Regions from separate parts of the Peribacillus frigoritolerans genome, predicted to be linked through region 3. Evidence: riboswitches for the same ligand, from Rfam matches in the RefSeq annotation. Region 3 holds a riboswitch; each other region holds the start of a gene.
What was found. A riboswitch is a leader RNA that binds a small molecule or an ion and turns the genes downstream of it on or off. The one in region 3 is predicted to bind S-adenosylmethionine.
Positions count from the first base shown of each region.

Region 1: it holds a riboswitch for S-adenosylmethionine, as region 3 does, so the genes downstream of both, ABOA58_RS15625 (bifunctional homocysteine S-methyltransferase/methylenetetrahydrofolate reductase) here and ABOA58_RS14300 (YezD family protein) in region 3, are expected to answer to the same signal.
Region 2: it holds a riboswitch for S-adenosylmethionine, as region 3 does, so the genes downstream of both, ABOA58_RS22750 (methionine ABC transporter ATP-binding protein) here and ABOA58_RS14300 (YezD family protein) in region 3, are expected to answer to the same signal.

Region 1 covers NZ_CP158190.1:3,193,018-3,198,096, reverse strand. The annotation lists gene ABOA58_RS15635 (Ku protein) at 1-169, shown strand, start outside; gene ABOA58_RS15630 (MOSC domain-containing protein) at 662-1,312, shown strand; SAM riboswitch class I at 1,424-1,522, shown strand; gene ABOA58_RS15625 (bifunctional homocysteine S-methyltransferase/methylenetetrahydrofolate reductase) at 1,626-3,473, shown strand; gene metH (methionine synthase) at 3,466-5,079, shown strand, end outside.
Region 2 covers NZ_CP158190.1:4,610,074-4,615,152, reverse strand. The annotation lists gene ABOA58_RS22765 (SDR family oxidoreductase) at 1-206, shown strand, start outside; gene ABOA58_RS22760 (NADPH-dependent FMN reductase) at 275-820, opposite strand; gene ABOA58_RS22755 (GNAT family N-acetyltransferase) at 1,222-1,575, shown strand; SAM riboswitch class I at 1,850-1,961, shown strand; gene ABOA58_RS22750 (methionine ABC transporter ATP-binding protein) at 2,197-3,219, shown strand; gene ABOA58_RS22745 (methionine ABC transporter permease) at 3,233-3,883, shown strand; gene ABOA58_RS22740 (MetQ/NlpA family ABC transporter substrate-binding protein) at 3,905-4,777, shown strand; gene ABOA58_RS22735 (M20 family metallopeptidase) at 4,812-5,079, shown strand, end outside.
Region 3 covers NZ_CP158190.1:2,906,036-2,911,114, reverse strand. The annotation lists gene ABOA58_RS14310 (TetR/AcrR family transcriptional regulator) at 1-416, shown strand, start outside; gene ssuE (NADPH-dependent FMN reductase) at 628-1,161, shown strand; SAM riboswitch class I at 1,443-1,551, shown strand; gene ABOA58_RS14300 (YezD family protein) at 1,723-1,866, shown strand; gene ABOA58_RS14295 (phosphoadenylyl-sulfate reductase) at 2,038-2,742, shown strand; gene sat (sulfate adenylyltransferase) at 2,818-3,966, shown strand; gene cysC (adenylyl-sulfate kinase) at 4,009-4,608, shown strand; gene ABOA58_RS14280 (nitrite/sulfite reductase) at 4,626-5,079, shown strand, end outside.

The DNA of each region.
Region 1 (5,079 bases), 290 kb from region 3:
AACGGGACAGACGACGATTACAGCGAAAACAAAAGAACCAGTTTCCAACAATGTAACCGATTTAATGGAGGCATTACAGGCATCCATAGACCGTACAAAACATGATGAACCGGAAAAGAAAAAGACGACCCGAAAGAAAGCGGCACCGAAAAAAAAGAAACAAGCGTAAACAGGAAGCTGAGCGGAAGACGCATGATGTCGCTCGGCTTTCTGCTTGTTTTTGCAAGGAATCAGGCTTCTAATAAGGAAATGAAAGGGACTTGATAAGGAGGGAAGAAAGTACAAATAGGTAAGTCGATCACGATGCAAGAAACTGAATGGAATTACAGGGAATTAGTGGATATTAATGAAAGCAAAAAAAATTCGCTCCCTAAAGAGCGACAATGAGGAATTCAATCGTGAAAATCAACATATAGGCGAACGGTTGTAGTTTTCGACTATATATTGTGTTCATATTCTACCATATTTAATTCTGAAATAGCAACAAAATTACTGAAACTATCCTATGAATTTTTCTGGAAATCAATGATATTTCGCCCATTTAACGGCTCATGTGGCTTTTTCACTTCATATACTTATAAAAAGCTACAGAATAAATGGATTTTTAGTATAATTTATACATATAGGATGATATAAATTAAATATGAATGGAAGATGCAAAATGAAAAATGGAAAAATCAAATCACTTCATGCCGGAAAGCCGAAACAGGAAATTTTTTCGAATGTCGATATCTTTTCTGCCATGGATAAACAAGCACATGATAATGTGACAGTGACTAAATCAGGCATAATTGGTGATGGGGTAGGTAATGTAAAGTTCCATGGAGGTCCTGATAGGGCTTTGTGCTTTTACCCCTTTGAGCATTATTCATTATGGAATGAAAAATTCTCTAAAAAGATGGATATCCCAGCATTCGGTGAAAATTTAACTGTAGCGGGGATGAGGGAAGAAGCCACGTATATCGGCGATATTTATCAAATAGGCGAAGTGATTGTTCAAATTAACCAGGGAAGGATACCTTGTTCGACCATTTCCCACTTCAATCAAGAACCTAAGTTTTTGGAACTCGTGCTGAAAACGAGTTTCACTGGATATTTTGCAAGAGTACTTCAAGAAGGAACGATAAATAAGCAAAACGAAATCGTGCTGATAGATCGTTTGCAAGAAAAAATTTCAGTTCATTATGCAGCAGAGGTAATCCTTCATAAACGAGATGGCCTGGAAGGCGCTAAGGCTTTACTTACTCTAGACTCGTTAGCGGAAGACTGGAAACAAAGAATATTGAAGAGGGTTAAAGCCGCAAAAGATTGAATCATTTTTGCAAAAGTGAAAAAAATGTCGATCAGGTATTGAAATTGACAGATTATTAATGTAAATTAAATATAATCTAATTTTGAAATCTTGTGAAAATTATATAAATGGATCTTATCGAGAGAGGTGGAGGGACTGGCCCGAAGAAACCTCAGCAACCAGCTTAGGCAAAGGTGCTAAATCCAGCAAGCAGAGCTTGATAGATGAGGAGAATGTTTCAAAAAACCTTCTTCTTTGAGAAGGTTTTTTTCCTTTTCTCTCATACTCATAAAATACGACAAAAACAGGACTGTTTTTGAGAGAGGGTGTAATGATGAATTTTCGTAAAGAAGTGAAAGAAAGAATGTTGGTTGGGGAAGGGGCAATGGGGACCTTATTGTACTCAAATGGCATCGATCAATGTTATGAGGAATTAAACTGCACGAATCCAAATCAAATAGAGTCCATCCACCGTGCCTATCTCGAAGCTGGTGCAGATATCCTTCAATCAAATACATACGGAGCCAATTTCAACAAATTGAAACGGTATGGACTTGAAGATGAAGTTAGCAGAATCAACCGCCAGGGAGTCATTCTTGCTAAAAAAGCGGCAAAAGGAAATGCGTATGTCTTCGGTACCATAGGGGCACAGCGGAGTATCAGGAAATCGGATTTAAGCATGGAAGAGATTAAACGGGGGTTTCGTGAACAGCTATACAGTCTGTTGATGGAAAACCCTGATGGGATTCTCTTGGAAACATTTTATGACCTGGAAGAGCTGGAAACCGTCCTGCAAATCGTAAAAAATGAAACCGGATTGCCGATCATCGCAAATGTTTCGATGCATGAACTGGGTAATCTTCAAAATGGAATCCATTTAAATGAAGCCTTTCAAAAACTCGAGCAATTGGGTGCCGATGTTGTTGGGGTGAATTGCCGTCTCGGTCCACATCATATGATCCGGGCCTTGGAAGAAGTGAGCTTGCCGAAGGATGCATCGATTGCCATATACCCTAATGCCAGCCTCCCGGATTATGTGGATGGAAGGCTCGTCTATAAAGCTGTGCCGGAATATTTCGGTTCAAGTGCCCTGGAACTTCGTGAGCAAGGTGCCGCTATCATAGGTGGGTGCTGTGGAACGACTCCACTGCATATTCAAGCTGTAAAGAATGCAATTGGAAGTTTTGCTCCTGTAAAAGAGAAAATTACGAAACCCCGTGAAATAGAAATAATTGAAGTGAACGAAAGAGAATTGGAACTTCCACTGTACGAAAAGGCCAAGACGGAAAGGACGATCCTAGTTGAACTTGATCCACCGAAAAAGCTGGGAATAGAGAGCTTCATGACCGGTGCTGAGGTTTTGAAAAAAGCAGGGGTCGATTCCATTACATTAGCGGATAATTCACTTGCCTCACCAAGGATATCGAATGATGCACTGGCTAACTTACTAAAGAACCAATTGAATATTAATCCGATGGTGCATATAACATGCCGTGATCGAAATTTGATTGGCCTGCAGTCACATTTAATGGGTCTGCAGACGGTGGGGCTGAATGAATTATTGATCATCACCGGAGATCCTTCAAAAATAGGGGACTTCCCTGGTGCCACTTCGGTTTATGATTTATCTTCCTTTGACCTTATAAGCATGGTCAAACAATTTAATGAAGGTCTTTCCTATTCCGGTCAAAGTTTGGGTCAACGGGCGAATTTTAAAATTGCGGCAGCGTTTAATCCCAATGTGAAATATCTGGATAAAGCCGTACTGAGAATGGAAAAGAAGATTTCCTGCGGTGCTCAATCCTTTTTGACACAGCCAATTTATTCGGTGGAGCAAATCGAAGAAGTACATGAAGCTACAAAACATTTAGAAACCCCGATTTTCATCGGTATCATGCCTTTGACAAGCACCCGGAACGCAGAATTCATCCATAATGAGATCCCAGGCATTAAATTGCCCGATAACGTAAGAAGGGCCATGGCTTTAGCGGGGGATGACCCTGTAAAGTCTAGGATGGAAGGGGTTAATATCGCGCGGGAACTGGTGGACGCGGCAAGGGAAAAATTCAAGGGCATATATTTAATCACTCCGTTCCTTCGCTATGAAATGACGGCGGAACTTACGAAATATATTAGAAAAGTCGATAGTAAACAGACATCAGAGGTGGCAGTACATGAATAAAAAAGCGATTCAAGATCAGTTAAATTCTAAGATTCTCCTACTTGATGGGGCGATGGGAACCATGCTTCAAGCGGAGAATTTGACAGCAGACGATTTTGGCGGGGAACAATTCGAGGGCTGCAATGAATATTTATCACTGACGCAACCGGAAATCATCCAAACCATTCATGAAAAATATTTAGCAGCGGGCGCAGATATCATTGAAACAAATACCTTTGGAGCGACCAGCATCGTTCTTGAGGAATACCAAATAAGCACGATTGCCTACAAGCTAAATAAAATTTCAGCTGAGCTTGCCGTTAAAGCTTGTGAAAAGTATTCCAATGAGGAGTGGCCAAGGTATGTAGCTGGCTCGATGGGCCCCACTACAAAAACGCTATCCGTAACGGGCGGAACGACTTTTGACATTTTAACCGATTCTTATGAAGAACAGGCACTGGGTCTCTTGGATGGCGGTGTAGACTTGCTGTTGGTGGAAACCTGTCAGGATATGCTTAATGTCAAGGCTGCCTTTTCTGGAATCAAAGCAGCATTCGCAAAAACGGGAAAAGATGTGCCTGTCATCATATCAGGAACAATCGAACCGATGGGCACGACACTTGCCGGCCAGTCCATAGAAGCTTTTTATTTATCTGTTGAACATATGAAGCCCGTAGCTGTCGGCCTTAATTGTGCAACAGGACCGGAATTCATGATAGACCATATCAGGACACTTGCAGATATATCGAATAGTGCCATCAGTTGTTATCCGAATGCCGGGCTCCCTGATGAAGAAGGCCACTATCATGAGTCACCTACTTCCCTGGCAGAGAAAATGAAGCAATTTGCCGAAAAGGGATGGATCAATATCATTGGCGGATGTTGTGGTACGACACCAGAGCATATTAAAGAACTTTCCAGGGTCCTCGAAGGCATGAAGCCCCGTACAATTACGGAAACTGCCCATGGTCATGCCGTATCAGGCATAGAACCGCTCATTTATGATGATTCAATGCGTCCTTTATTCGTAGGTGAAAGGACGAATGTTATCGGTTCCCGAAAATTCAAGGAGCTGATACGCGGCAAGCATTACGAGCCAGCAGCCGAAATTGCACGTAACCAGGTGAAAAAAGGCGCCCATGTCATTGATATTTGTCTTGCTGATCCTGATGGGGATGAGCTTGGCGATATGAAGGAATTCGTAGAAGAGGTCGTCAAAAAAGTGAAGGTCCCATTGGTCATCGATACTACAGATGAAGTTGTACTTGAACAAGCATTAAAACATTCACAAGGAAAATCGATCATTAATTCCATAAACCTTGAAGATGGTGAAGAGCGCTTTGAAAAAATAGTACCCTTAGTCCATCAATATGGTGCTGCCGTTGTCGTAGGAACCATTGATGAAATCGGGATGGCCGTCGATGCTGAACGGAAATTGGAAGTGGCAACACGGTCTGTGGATCTGCTTGTCAATAAATACGGTCTAAACAAAAGTGACATCATCTTTGATCCGCTTGTATTTCCTGTAGGCACAGGTGATGAACAATATATCGGATCTGCTTTAGAGACGGTGAATGGAATAAAGGCTATTAAAGAAAAGTTTCCAGAATGCCTGACGATACTTGGC
Region 2 (5,079 bases), 1.7 Mb from region 3:
CAATAAATGCAGACAAGCTTGAAGATCCCGAAAAGAAAAAGGATCTTGAAAGCATGATTCCGATGGGGTATATCGGAAAGCCTGAAGAAATTGCTGCGGTTGCTGCATGGCTGGCATCTTCAGAGTCCAGTTATGTAACGGGTATCACTCTTTTCGCTGACGGCGGAATGACAAAATACCCAGCGTTCCAAGCTGGAAGAGGATGAATTTTGTTTTATGATGCAACAAGAATCCCAGCAGGTTTAATCCTGCTGGGATTCTTGTTTTAAAAGCATTAACGAGTATGATGATTATACCAGCTAATGAAATTATCGACGACCGTATCGATAAAATGGACAGTCGACTCATGTGTAAGTTTGCCTTCGTTATCGATTTTGTCATGCACTGCACCAACATATACTTCATTCCCGGGAAGGAGTGGGGAGGAGATGCCTATTGCGAATAAGATTTCACGCAAATGCAATTGAGCTTTAACCGTTCCTAATTGCCCCATTGACGCACCCATGATCCATGATGGTTTTCCAATCAAGACTTTATCGACACGTGATAACCAATCGATTGCATTGCCCAATACTCCTGGAATCGTACCGTTGTATTCAGGTGTTACCCACAAGACTGCATCTGCTTCGGCCACTTTACATTTAAATTCTTTTACAACTAATGGAGGGTCATTTTCAATATCTTGATCATAAAAAGGTAAATCCCGAATGTTCAAGATTTCGAGATCGAACCGATCTTGATATCTAGATTGAATATATTTGGCAAGCTTAAGGTTGTAAGACTCTTTACGGATACTTCCCACTATTGCAACAACTTTCATCTTCAATACCTCCAATGATTTTTATAATGGATAATCATGTAAATATGTTCCACTTACCTATTATAATTGGAATATAAATGAAAGGGAAAAAGGATGCTTGGGAAAAAGTTGAGTTGGAGCTGAATAAACAAAATTCCTCTCGAACATTCATACCCTGCAAAGTTAGACTCAAAAATTATATGTGCCTACCCAATCCCCATTACTAGACCTCTCCCAACAATATTGCATTTGTTTTTAATTTAATATTATGGCCATTCCTATAGGGATTAAGGCAAAATCCTTTCAGAAAAAATGAAATAAGACGCTTGTAAAAGTAAATAATGAAATATCATAAAAAGTGTAAGTAAAATGAGTTTATTTGCTTGATAACTATTTCACTAAAATAATAGGGGTGGGTAAAGTTGATCTTTCGGACCATTGATACGGACAAAGACAAAGATATTATCGTTAAATTCAGGAAAGATTCCTTTGTTGTAAGTTTTGGAACTGAAGCTGGTTTTGGAGATGAAAATACATATCTGCAACGAATGGAAGAAAGGGTCCGCAAATTTCCTGGGGGACAGGTGATCCTTGAAAATGACCAAGTACCGATTGGACAAATGGAACTTCGAATTCGGGGGTATGAAGGAACTGAGATCGGCTATGTAGATCTATTTTATCTTATTCCCGAATATCGCAGTAAAGGCCTTGGCAAGGAATTGGTTCGCTACGCAGAAAACTTTTCAGGCAATTTAATGTATCCGAATACCATTTAAGGGTTTCTCCGGATAATCAAAGGGCGATTCGTTTATATACGAATTCAGGCATGATGAAGATAAGGGAGGAAAGTCAAAAACACCTTGTATGGAGAATGAGCAAATCAATATAAAATATAATTTTTAATTATATTAATATAATTTTTAATTATATTAATATAATTAAAAATTATCAATTCACTATACTGTGAAAATATTTTAAACGGTGAAAAATATGGTTGACTTTAGAGAAATTAGAATATATAGTGAAGGACATAATTAAATATAACGTTAATTCTTATCAAGAGATGTGGAGGGACTTGGCCCTATGATACCTCGGCAGCGGGTTTTTACTTTTGTAAAAATACTGTGCTAATTCCAACGGACGAAAGTTTGAAAGATAAGAAGGAGCTTTTCTTAGATAATTAAATTAAGAGTTTACTCTTTTTTATGTCTAAAAGAGGCCTCTTCTGTCTGACGACGGAAGAGGCCTCTTTTGTTTATTCAAAATGTATATGGTTATTTGGAGAATTGGTGCAATTACTCGTGAGTTTCGAATTTAACCCTATCATTATGAAACTTTGCAAAGCTCTTCTCACTGGATAATGAATTCGTACAAATAAACAACATGGGGGAGATTGGATGATTGAGTTTCAAAATGTTAAAAAGGTTTATCAAACAAAGAAACAGACTGTCGAGGCTTTGAAGGGCATTAATTTGACAGTGGAAAAGGGGGATATATTCGGTGTAGTCGGTTATAGCGGGGCCGGAAAGAGTACGTTGATCAGGCTGGTCAACTTGCTTGAAGATCCTTCAGATGGTTCGGTGATTGTTGGGGGCAAGGATTTAATCAAATTAAGCCAGAAGGAATTACGGGTAGAAAAGAAAAAAATCGGGATGATTTTTCAGCATTTCAACTTGCTAAACTCCAAGACTGTTTTTGATAACATTGCTATGCCGCTGGTTTTATCGGGAACTCCGGCTAAGGAAATCAAAAACCGTGTAGGCGAGCTGTTGGAGTTCGTTGGCTTATCGAGCAAGGCGAAGAGTTATCCGGATCAATTATCGGGAGGTCAAAAGCAGCGGATCGGCATTGCGAGAGCTTTGGCTACGAATCCATCGATCTTATTGTGTGATGAAGCTACGTCGGCATTGGATCCACAAACAACGAGTGCCGTTCTGCAGCTCTTAAAGAAAATTAATAAAGAATACAATATTACCATTCTGCTAATCACTCATGAGATGTCTGTCATCAGGGAAATTTGCAATAAGGTAGCGGTCATGGAGGGCGGATGCGTCGTTGAACAAGGTTCGGTTTTCGAAGTGTTTGCGAAGCCGCAAACGGATATTGCAAAAAACTTCGTGAGAACGGTCATACATGACGAAATTCCACAAAGTTTCCTAAAAAGCATAGGATCCCATATCCCGATTATTTGGAAAATTAATTTTATTGGGACTACTTCGGGTACTCCTTTACTTTCAACGATCTCGAAGAAATATGACGTTCATTTAAGTGTTTTATCAGCCAATATTTCTGAAATTCAGGAAACGCCTTTCGGGAATTTGATCATCGAAGTGACAGGGAACAAAAATGAGGTGGATAAGGCTTATCAATATATTAAAGATGAGGGGATTCTCGTCCAGGAGGTGCAGATAAATGGGTAATACGCTTTGGGGAATGGAAATTACAGCAGAGCAGTTGTTGACAGCTTTCGGTGACACACTTTATATGGTAGCCATTTCATTGGTGTTTTCCGGATTGATCGGGCTTCCGCTCGGTATCCTGCTTGTCATTACAAGAAAGGGTCACATCCTGGAGAATAAATGGATTTTTAATGTATTGAACCCGATCATCAATATATTGCGGTCGGTTCCTTTCATCATCTTGCTTGTAGCAGTTATTCCGCTTACCAGAATGATTGTAGGCAGTGCGATCGGAATGAATGCGGCCATTGTTCCGCTAATCTTTTACGCGGCTCCTTATATTGCCCGGCTTGTTGAGAACTCCCTGTTGGAAGTGGACAAAGGGATCATCGAGGCCGCTCAGGCGATGGGTGCGACGACATGGCAAATCATTTATCGCTTTTTGATTCCCGAGGGACTTAGTTCGTTGATCCTAACATTTACAACAGCGACTATCGGGCTTGTTGGAGCTACGGCCATGGCAGGTGCCGTCGGGGCAGGCGGGGTCGGGGATCTAGCTTTGGCTTACGGTTATCAAAGGTTCGATACGATGACGATGGTCGTCACAGTAGCGGCGCTCGTGATCATCGTTCAATTATTGCAATCCACCGGGAATTTTATTTCAAGAAAAATCAGAAGAAGATAAAAATAACAGGAGGTAGGAGAAATGAAGAAAATCTTATTAACGATCATAGTATTGGCATTGGCCATAGTGTCTGCAGCATGCGGGAAAGAAGAAGGTGCATCAGGCGTTTCGGATGATGTGAAAACAGTGAAAGTCGGTGTCAGCAGCGGGGATACGAGAACATGGGAATACATTGTCGACATAGCGAAAGAGGAAGGGCTTAATATCGAACTGGTCACTTTCAATGATTATATCCAACCGAACCTTGCGTTAAGTGAAGGTGAAATTGATGCCAATTCATTCCAAACGGTCGCTTACTTCGATGAATTCGTTCAAGACCAAAATCTGAAATTAGAGGCCATCGGGTCGACTGTCATTGCACCTATGGGCCTTTATTCTAAAAAACATAAAGATCTTAAAAGTCTTCCGGATGGCGCTACGATTGCCGTTCCGAATGAAGCAACAAACTTTGGCCGTGCACTACTCCTTCTTCAGGAAGCTGGATTGATTACATTGAAAGAGGAATTCAATGGATCGGGTTCATTGGAAATCATTAGGGAAAATCCGAAAAACTTGAAAATCCAACCTGTTGCTGCAGGCAATACACCTCGTCTATTGGATGATGCCGATGCTTCAGCCATCAATAATAACTTTGCCGTCGAAGCAGGCCTTACTTTAAAAGATTCTTTATTCCATGAAAGTAAAACGGCGAAACCGTATATTAATATCATTGCAGTTAAAAAGGGTAATTCCGATCGTCCTGAGTTGCAGAAATTAGTGGAGCTTTATCAATCGAAAGAAGTGGAAGCGTTCATCAAAAAAACGTTTAAAGGAAACACCATTCCTGCATATGTTTCTGTAGATGAATTAGTGAATTACCAGGATGCTTGGACAAAACCAGCTAATGAAAAGTAATGGATCGATTCAAGAAAAAGGGGAGATTAAGAGTATGGCGAGAGAATTAGTGCAAAAGCAGCATCGGCAGATTATTGAAGATCACATCGACCTTCATTCCAAATTATATATCGAAACGAGTCAAGCCATTCATGCTAAACCCGAAATTGGGAATCAAGAATTCTTCGCTTCGGATACATTAACAGGAATACTTCGAAATGAAGGATTTGAAGTGACCCGCAATATAGCCGGACATGAAACAGGATTCATCGCCAAAAAAACCTCTTCAAAGAAAGGTCCCACAATTGCCTTTTTAGCCGAGT
Region 3 (5,079 bases):
TTACCCCTGATGAGAAAGAGGAATCTGAAGATGGGACTAGCCATCTATCTACGGATGATCTAGTGGAGAATCATGTTTGCACCATGATAAATAAAATTCTTGATAATAAAGAACAGTTTTCGATACTATTCAGGGAAACACAATTTGATCAAGATATTTCTAAGCAATATGTAGATCAGATTTTCAAGCCGAATGCCAGGCATATTGAAATACAGAAGAGAATAGATAGTGGTGAGATACAGTATATCTCTGATATTATCCTATTTAATGTAGGGATCATTTCTTTCACATTGGCATTATCTACACATTATGAGATCCATCAGCAGAAAAAGGAGCCATATTTTACTTCTGAACGAATTAAGAGCATTGCTCAACTTTTGGTATATGGTATTCATGGCAAACAAAAACATACATAATGAAACGGTCATATTTGCGGCTTGATGCTCAAGCCCTTCAATATGACCGTTTTATTTTCCTTAAGATCCGATGGAGTAAACTTGAAAATTTTTTAAACCAGAGTGTAAGATTTGACTTATATTTTTCAGACTATTACGATAAATGCATGCTGTACGAAATGCTTACGAAGATTTTATCTTGAAATCATGTAATATTGGAGGGGGAGATTAAATGACCGATATCGTAATTTTATCAGGAAGTCCGGCTATTCCGTCCAGAACGGACATTTCACTAAAACATATTCAATCATTAGTCGAAAACGAAGGTTTTACCACAGCTTATTTCTCAATTACGGATTTCTCAGCAGATGATTTATTCCAAGGAAAATATAATAGCGAAGATATCTTAAAGCTTTCAGAGAAAATTCAAGCAGCTAGAGGTGTCATTATTGGTTCACCGGTTTATAAGGCTTCTTATACAGGTGTATTGAAGGCCTTGATCGATTTGCTGCCAGAAGGTGCTTTTAAGGGTAAGCCAGTACTGCCAATCATGATTGGCGGAAGTAACAGGCATCTATTGGCGATTGACTATGCACTTAAACCATTAATTTCAATATTAAAAGGCGAGCCGCTGCAGGGGATTTATTTCGTTGATAAAGAAATAGATAAACAGAATTCAGAAAACCCGATAAATGATTTGCATTTAATTGATCGCGTCCAGAGTCAAGTTCAAGAATTTGTAGAAGCGATACAGTTAAGAAATTAATGAATTCGAGTAATTCCTTCTATAAAAAGGACTGGAATTCGAGAAATTATTTTTTCAAAGAATGACAGGCGCCAATAATAGGTTTGTTAATGAAAATAGACTCATTTTTTTGGATGCTTTATCTAAAAAGACGAGTCTATTTTCGTATTTACATGAACATAAAATCATAATCGGAATAGTGTGTATAAAAATAACAGTTCATCCATAATATTAAACCAAGTTATTTTATAAGAAAACTCCATTGACAAGGATTAAATATATGTTAATATTTAAAATAATAAAACTTATCCAGAGCGACGGAGGGAATTGGCCCTTTGAAGTCCAGCAACCTGCATGATCGATGCAAGGTGCTACCTCCAACAAAATGTTGATCATTTTGGAAGATAAGGTAAAGATATTTACCTTGGGATCTTTCCATCATGGAAAGATTTTTGTTTTTTGGGAAAGTTGTAGGCAAACCATAACAATGTAAGGTTGTTTGGAATTATATAAATCTAAGAAATTCATTGAATCAGCGGTGAAAATAAGAAATTCGCGGATTTTCTTAAAGGAGGAACAGGCTTGGATAAAGAGAATCAGCTTGAAGAAATATTTGAACGACTTCAAGAAATGCTTAATTCTATGAAATATGGATCCATTACACTTATTGTCCAGGATGGTAAAATCATTCAAATGGAAAGAAATGAAAAATTAAGAATTAAATAAGGTATCTGCTGACTAGAAAAACTAGAGGCGGGTTTAACTGATATAAAGAGAGTATTGGTTAGATTCGTCTCTTTTTTCCTAGAGTCAAACAATTACAACGGGCATTGATCAACAGTTACTCTAACCTGATACAGCAAGTTTTTAGAGGGGGCTACAAAGTTGGCTGCATTAATAAACTATGAAAATTTCAACACTGGGGATTTCCCTGTATTTCCCGAAGACAGTGAGACAAAAGGTGCTTTGGAAGTTCTGCAATGGGCGAATGACCATTATGGAAACGAACTGATTTATGCTTGCAGTTTTGGCATAGAAGGCATCGTGCTTACGGATTTATTGGCGAAGGTCAATCCTTCTGCCAAAATAGTTTTCCTTGATACAGATGTTCATTTTGAGGAAACTTATCAATTGATCGAGCAAGTGAAAAAGCGATATCCAAAGCTTTCGATCGAAATGAAGAAACCTGCCTTGACGCTAGAGGAACAAGCAGCGGAATATGGGGATGAATTATGGGTTAGAGATTCAAATAAGTGCTGTAATATCCGTAAAATCATTCCGCTTACCGATGTGCTTTCAACGGCAACAGCATGGCTTTCGGGACTGCGGAGGGAGCAATCCGAAACAAGGGCTTTAACCGAGTATATCAATAAGGATAATAAGTTCAAGTCAGTTAAAATATGTCCACTCATACATTGGACATGGAAAGATGTTTGGCGCTACGCCCACAAAAACGGACTTCCATATAATATCCTGCATGATAATGGATATCCGAGCATTGGATGTAAAACATGTACAGCACCAGCCTTCAATGCAGATGATTTACGCTCTGGCCGTTGGCAAGGAGCTCAAAAAACGGAATGCGGATTGCATTTATCTTAAATAAATAAAAACCATAGGCTTAAATAAATAAAAACCATAGGCTTAAATAAATAGAAACCATAGGGGGAAATTAGCATGACAATCAGTTTACCGCACGGAGGAACATTAATCGATCTTTGGGAACCAAATTATGATATTAGTAAAATAACAAAGTCAATCGAAATCGATCAAATTGCTTTAAGTGATCTTGAATTGATAGGCACTGGTGCCTACAGTCCAATTAAAGGATTCTTTACAAAAAGTGACTACGAGACAGTGGTCAAGGATTTGAGGCTTAGCAGCGGTCATGTATGGAGCATCCCAATTACGCTTCCTTTGACCGAAGAAACTGCAGAAACCCTTACTATAGGTGAAGAAGTAACGTTGACTCATGAAGGTGAAACATACGGGGTTCTCTCCGTTTCCGATATTTACACGCCAGATAAGCAATTGGAAGCGACATTAGTATATCAAACGGATGATGAGAAGCATCCTGGAGTGAAAAATTTATATAACCGCGGTGATGTATATGTCGGTGGGGAAATAAAGTTGATCAAGAGAATAGAGCGTCCGCAGTTTCAAGCTCACTATTTGGACCCAGTCGAGACAAGGAAAGCTTTTGCTGAAAAAGGCTGGGAAACGGTTGTCGGCTTCCAAACGAGGAACCCTGTTCACCGTGCACATGAATACATTCAAAAGACAGCATTGGAGATAGTCGACGGCTTATTCTTAAACCCTCTTGTAGGTGCCACCAAATCAGATGACATTCCGGCAGATGTAAGAATGGAAAGCTATAAAGTGCTGCTTGAAAAATATTATCCTAAGGATCGCGTCTCCCTTGCAGTTTTCCCTGCTGCCATGCGTTATGCAGGACCTAGGGAAGCCATTTTCCATGCGATGGTCCGTAAAAATTATGGTTGCACACATTTTATCGTCGGACGTGATCATGCGGGTGTGGGCGATTATTATGGAACATATGATGCTCAAAAAATCTTTGGGAATTTCAACGCAGATGAGTTAGGGATCACGCTATTATTCTTTGAACATAGCTTTTACTGTAAAGCATGTGGCAATATGGCTTCCGCTAAAACTTGTCCGCATGGCAAGGAAGACCATGTCATCCTGTCTGGAACGAAGGTAAGGGAAATGCTGCGTAACGGAGAAATTCCTCCAGCTACCTTTAGCCGTAAAGAAGTCATCGAGGTGTTGATTGAAGGTCTAAAAAAGAATGAAGTTTATAACTGATCGGACATAAATTGAAGGATCACATGAAGAGGGGGATTTTTAATGAGTAAAAGTACGAATGTCACTTGGCATGAAACGTCATTGACCAAGGAGCTCCGCCGGAAGCAGAACGGCCATGAAAGCACAGTTCTATGGTTCACTGGTCTCTCGGGCTCCGGAAAATCGACGATTGCGAATGCAGTCGCTAAAGAGTTATATAATCGGAATATTCGAAGTTATGTTTTGGATGGTGATAATATCCGTCATGGTTTGAATAAAGATTTAGGTTTTTCTGAAGAGGACAGAACCGAGAATATTAGGCGAATCGGTGAGGTTTCCAAGTTATTCGTGGATAGTGGGCAGTTCGTATTGACCGCCTTCATATCACCTTTCAGGGCAGATCGGCAGATTGTACGTGATTTACTTGAAGAAGGGGAGTTTATTGAAGTATACATAAAGTGTCCAATCGAAGAGTGCGAAGTGCGTGATCCTAAAGGTCTTTATGACAAGGCGCGTAAGGGAATCATTAAAGATTTTACCGGAATCGACTCTCCTTACGAAGAACCTGAACAACCGGAAATCATTTTAGAATCCGACCAATACAGCATTGAAGAGTGCGTTGAACAGGTAATCGGTTATTTGTCAGCAAAGAAAGCGATTTAATCAAGGAGGATAATATAATGGTTTACGAGAAATTTTGGTCGGAAAATCCACTAATCGCTAAAAATAAAACGGAAGTCTGGAAATTGGAAAAAGACGGCTTGAAGATATTTGATGATATTCCACATTACGCAGCAAATGGTTTTGATTCCATCCCTAAGGAAAATTGGGATATGTTCAAGTGGGCAGGTCTCTACCTGCAACGGCCAAAAGAAGCTGGTTATTGGATGATGCGTGTCGTTATTCCCGGCGGTATCCTGACTTATGATCAACAAATTACGCTGGCAAACATCGCTAAAGATTACGGGAGGGGTGTATATGACATTACAACCCGTCAAGCCATTCAATTCCATTGGTTGACCATTGAACAAGTCCCGGATATCTTAAATCGTTTGGAAAAGGTTGGAATGACTACGGCTGGTGCTTGTGGTGATATCACACGCAATATCATCGGGAATGCATTGGCAGGCATCG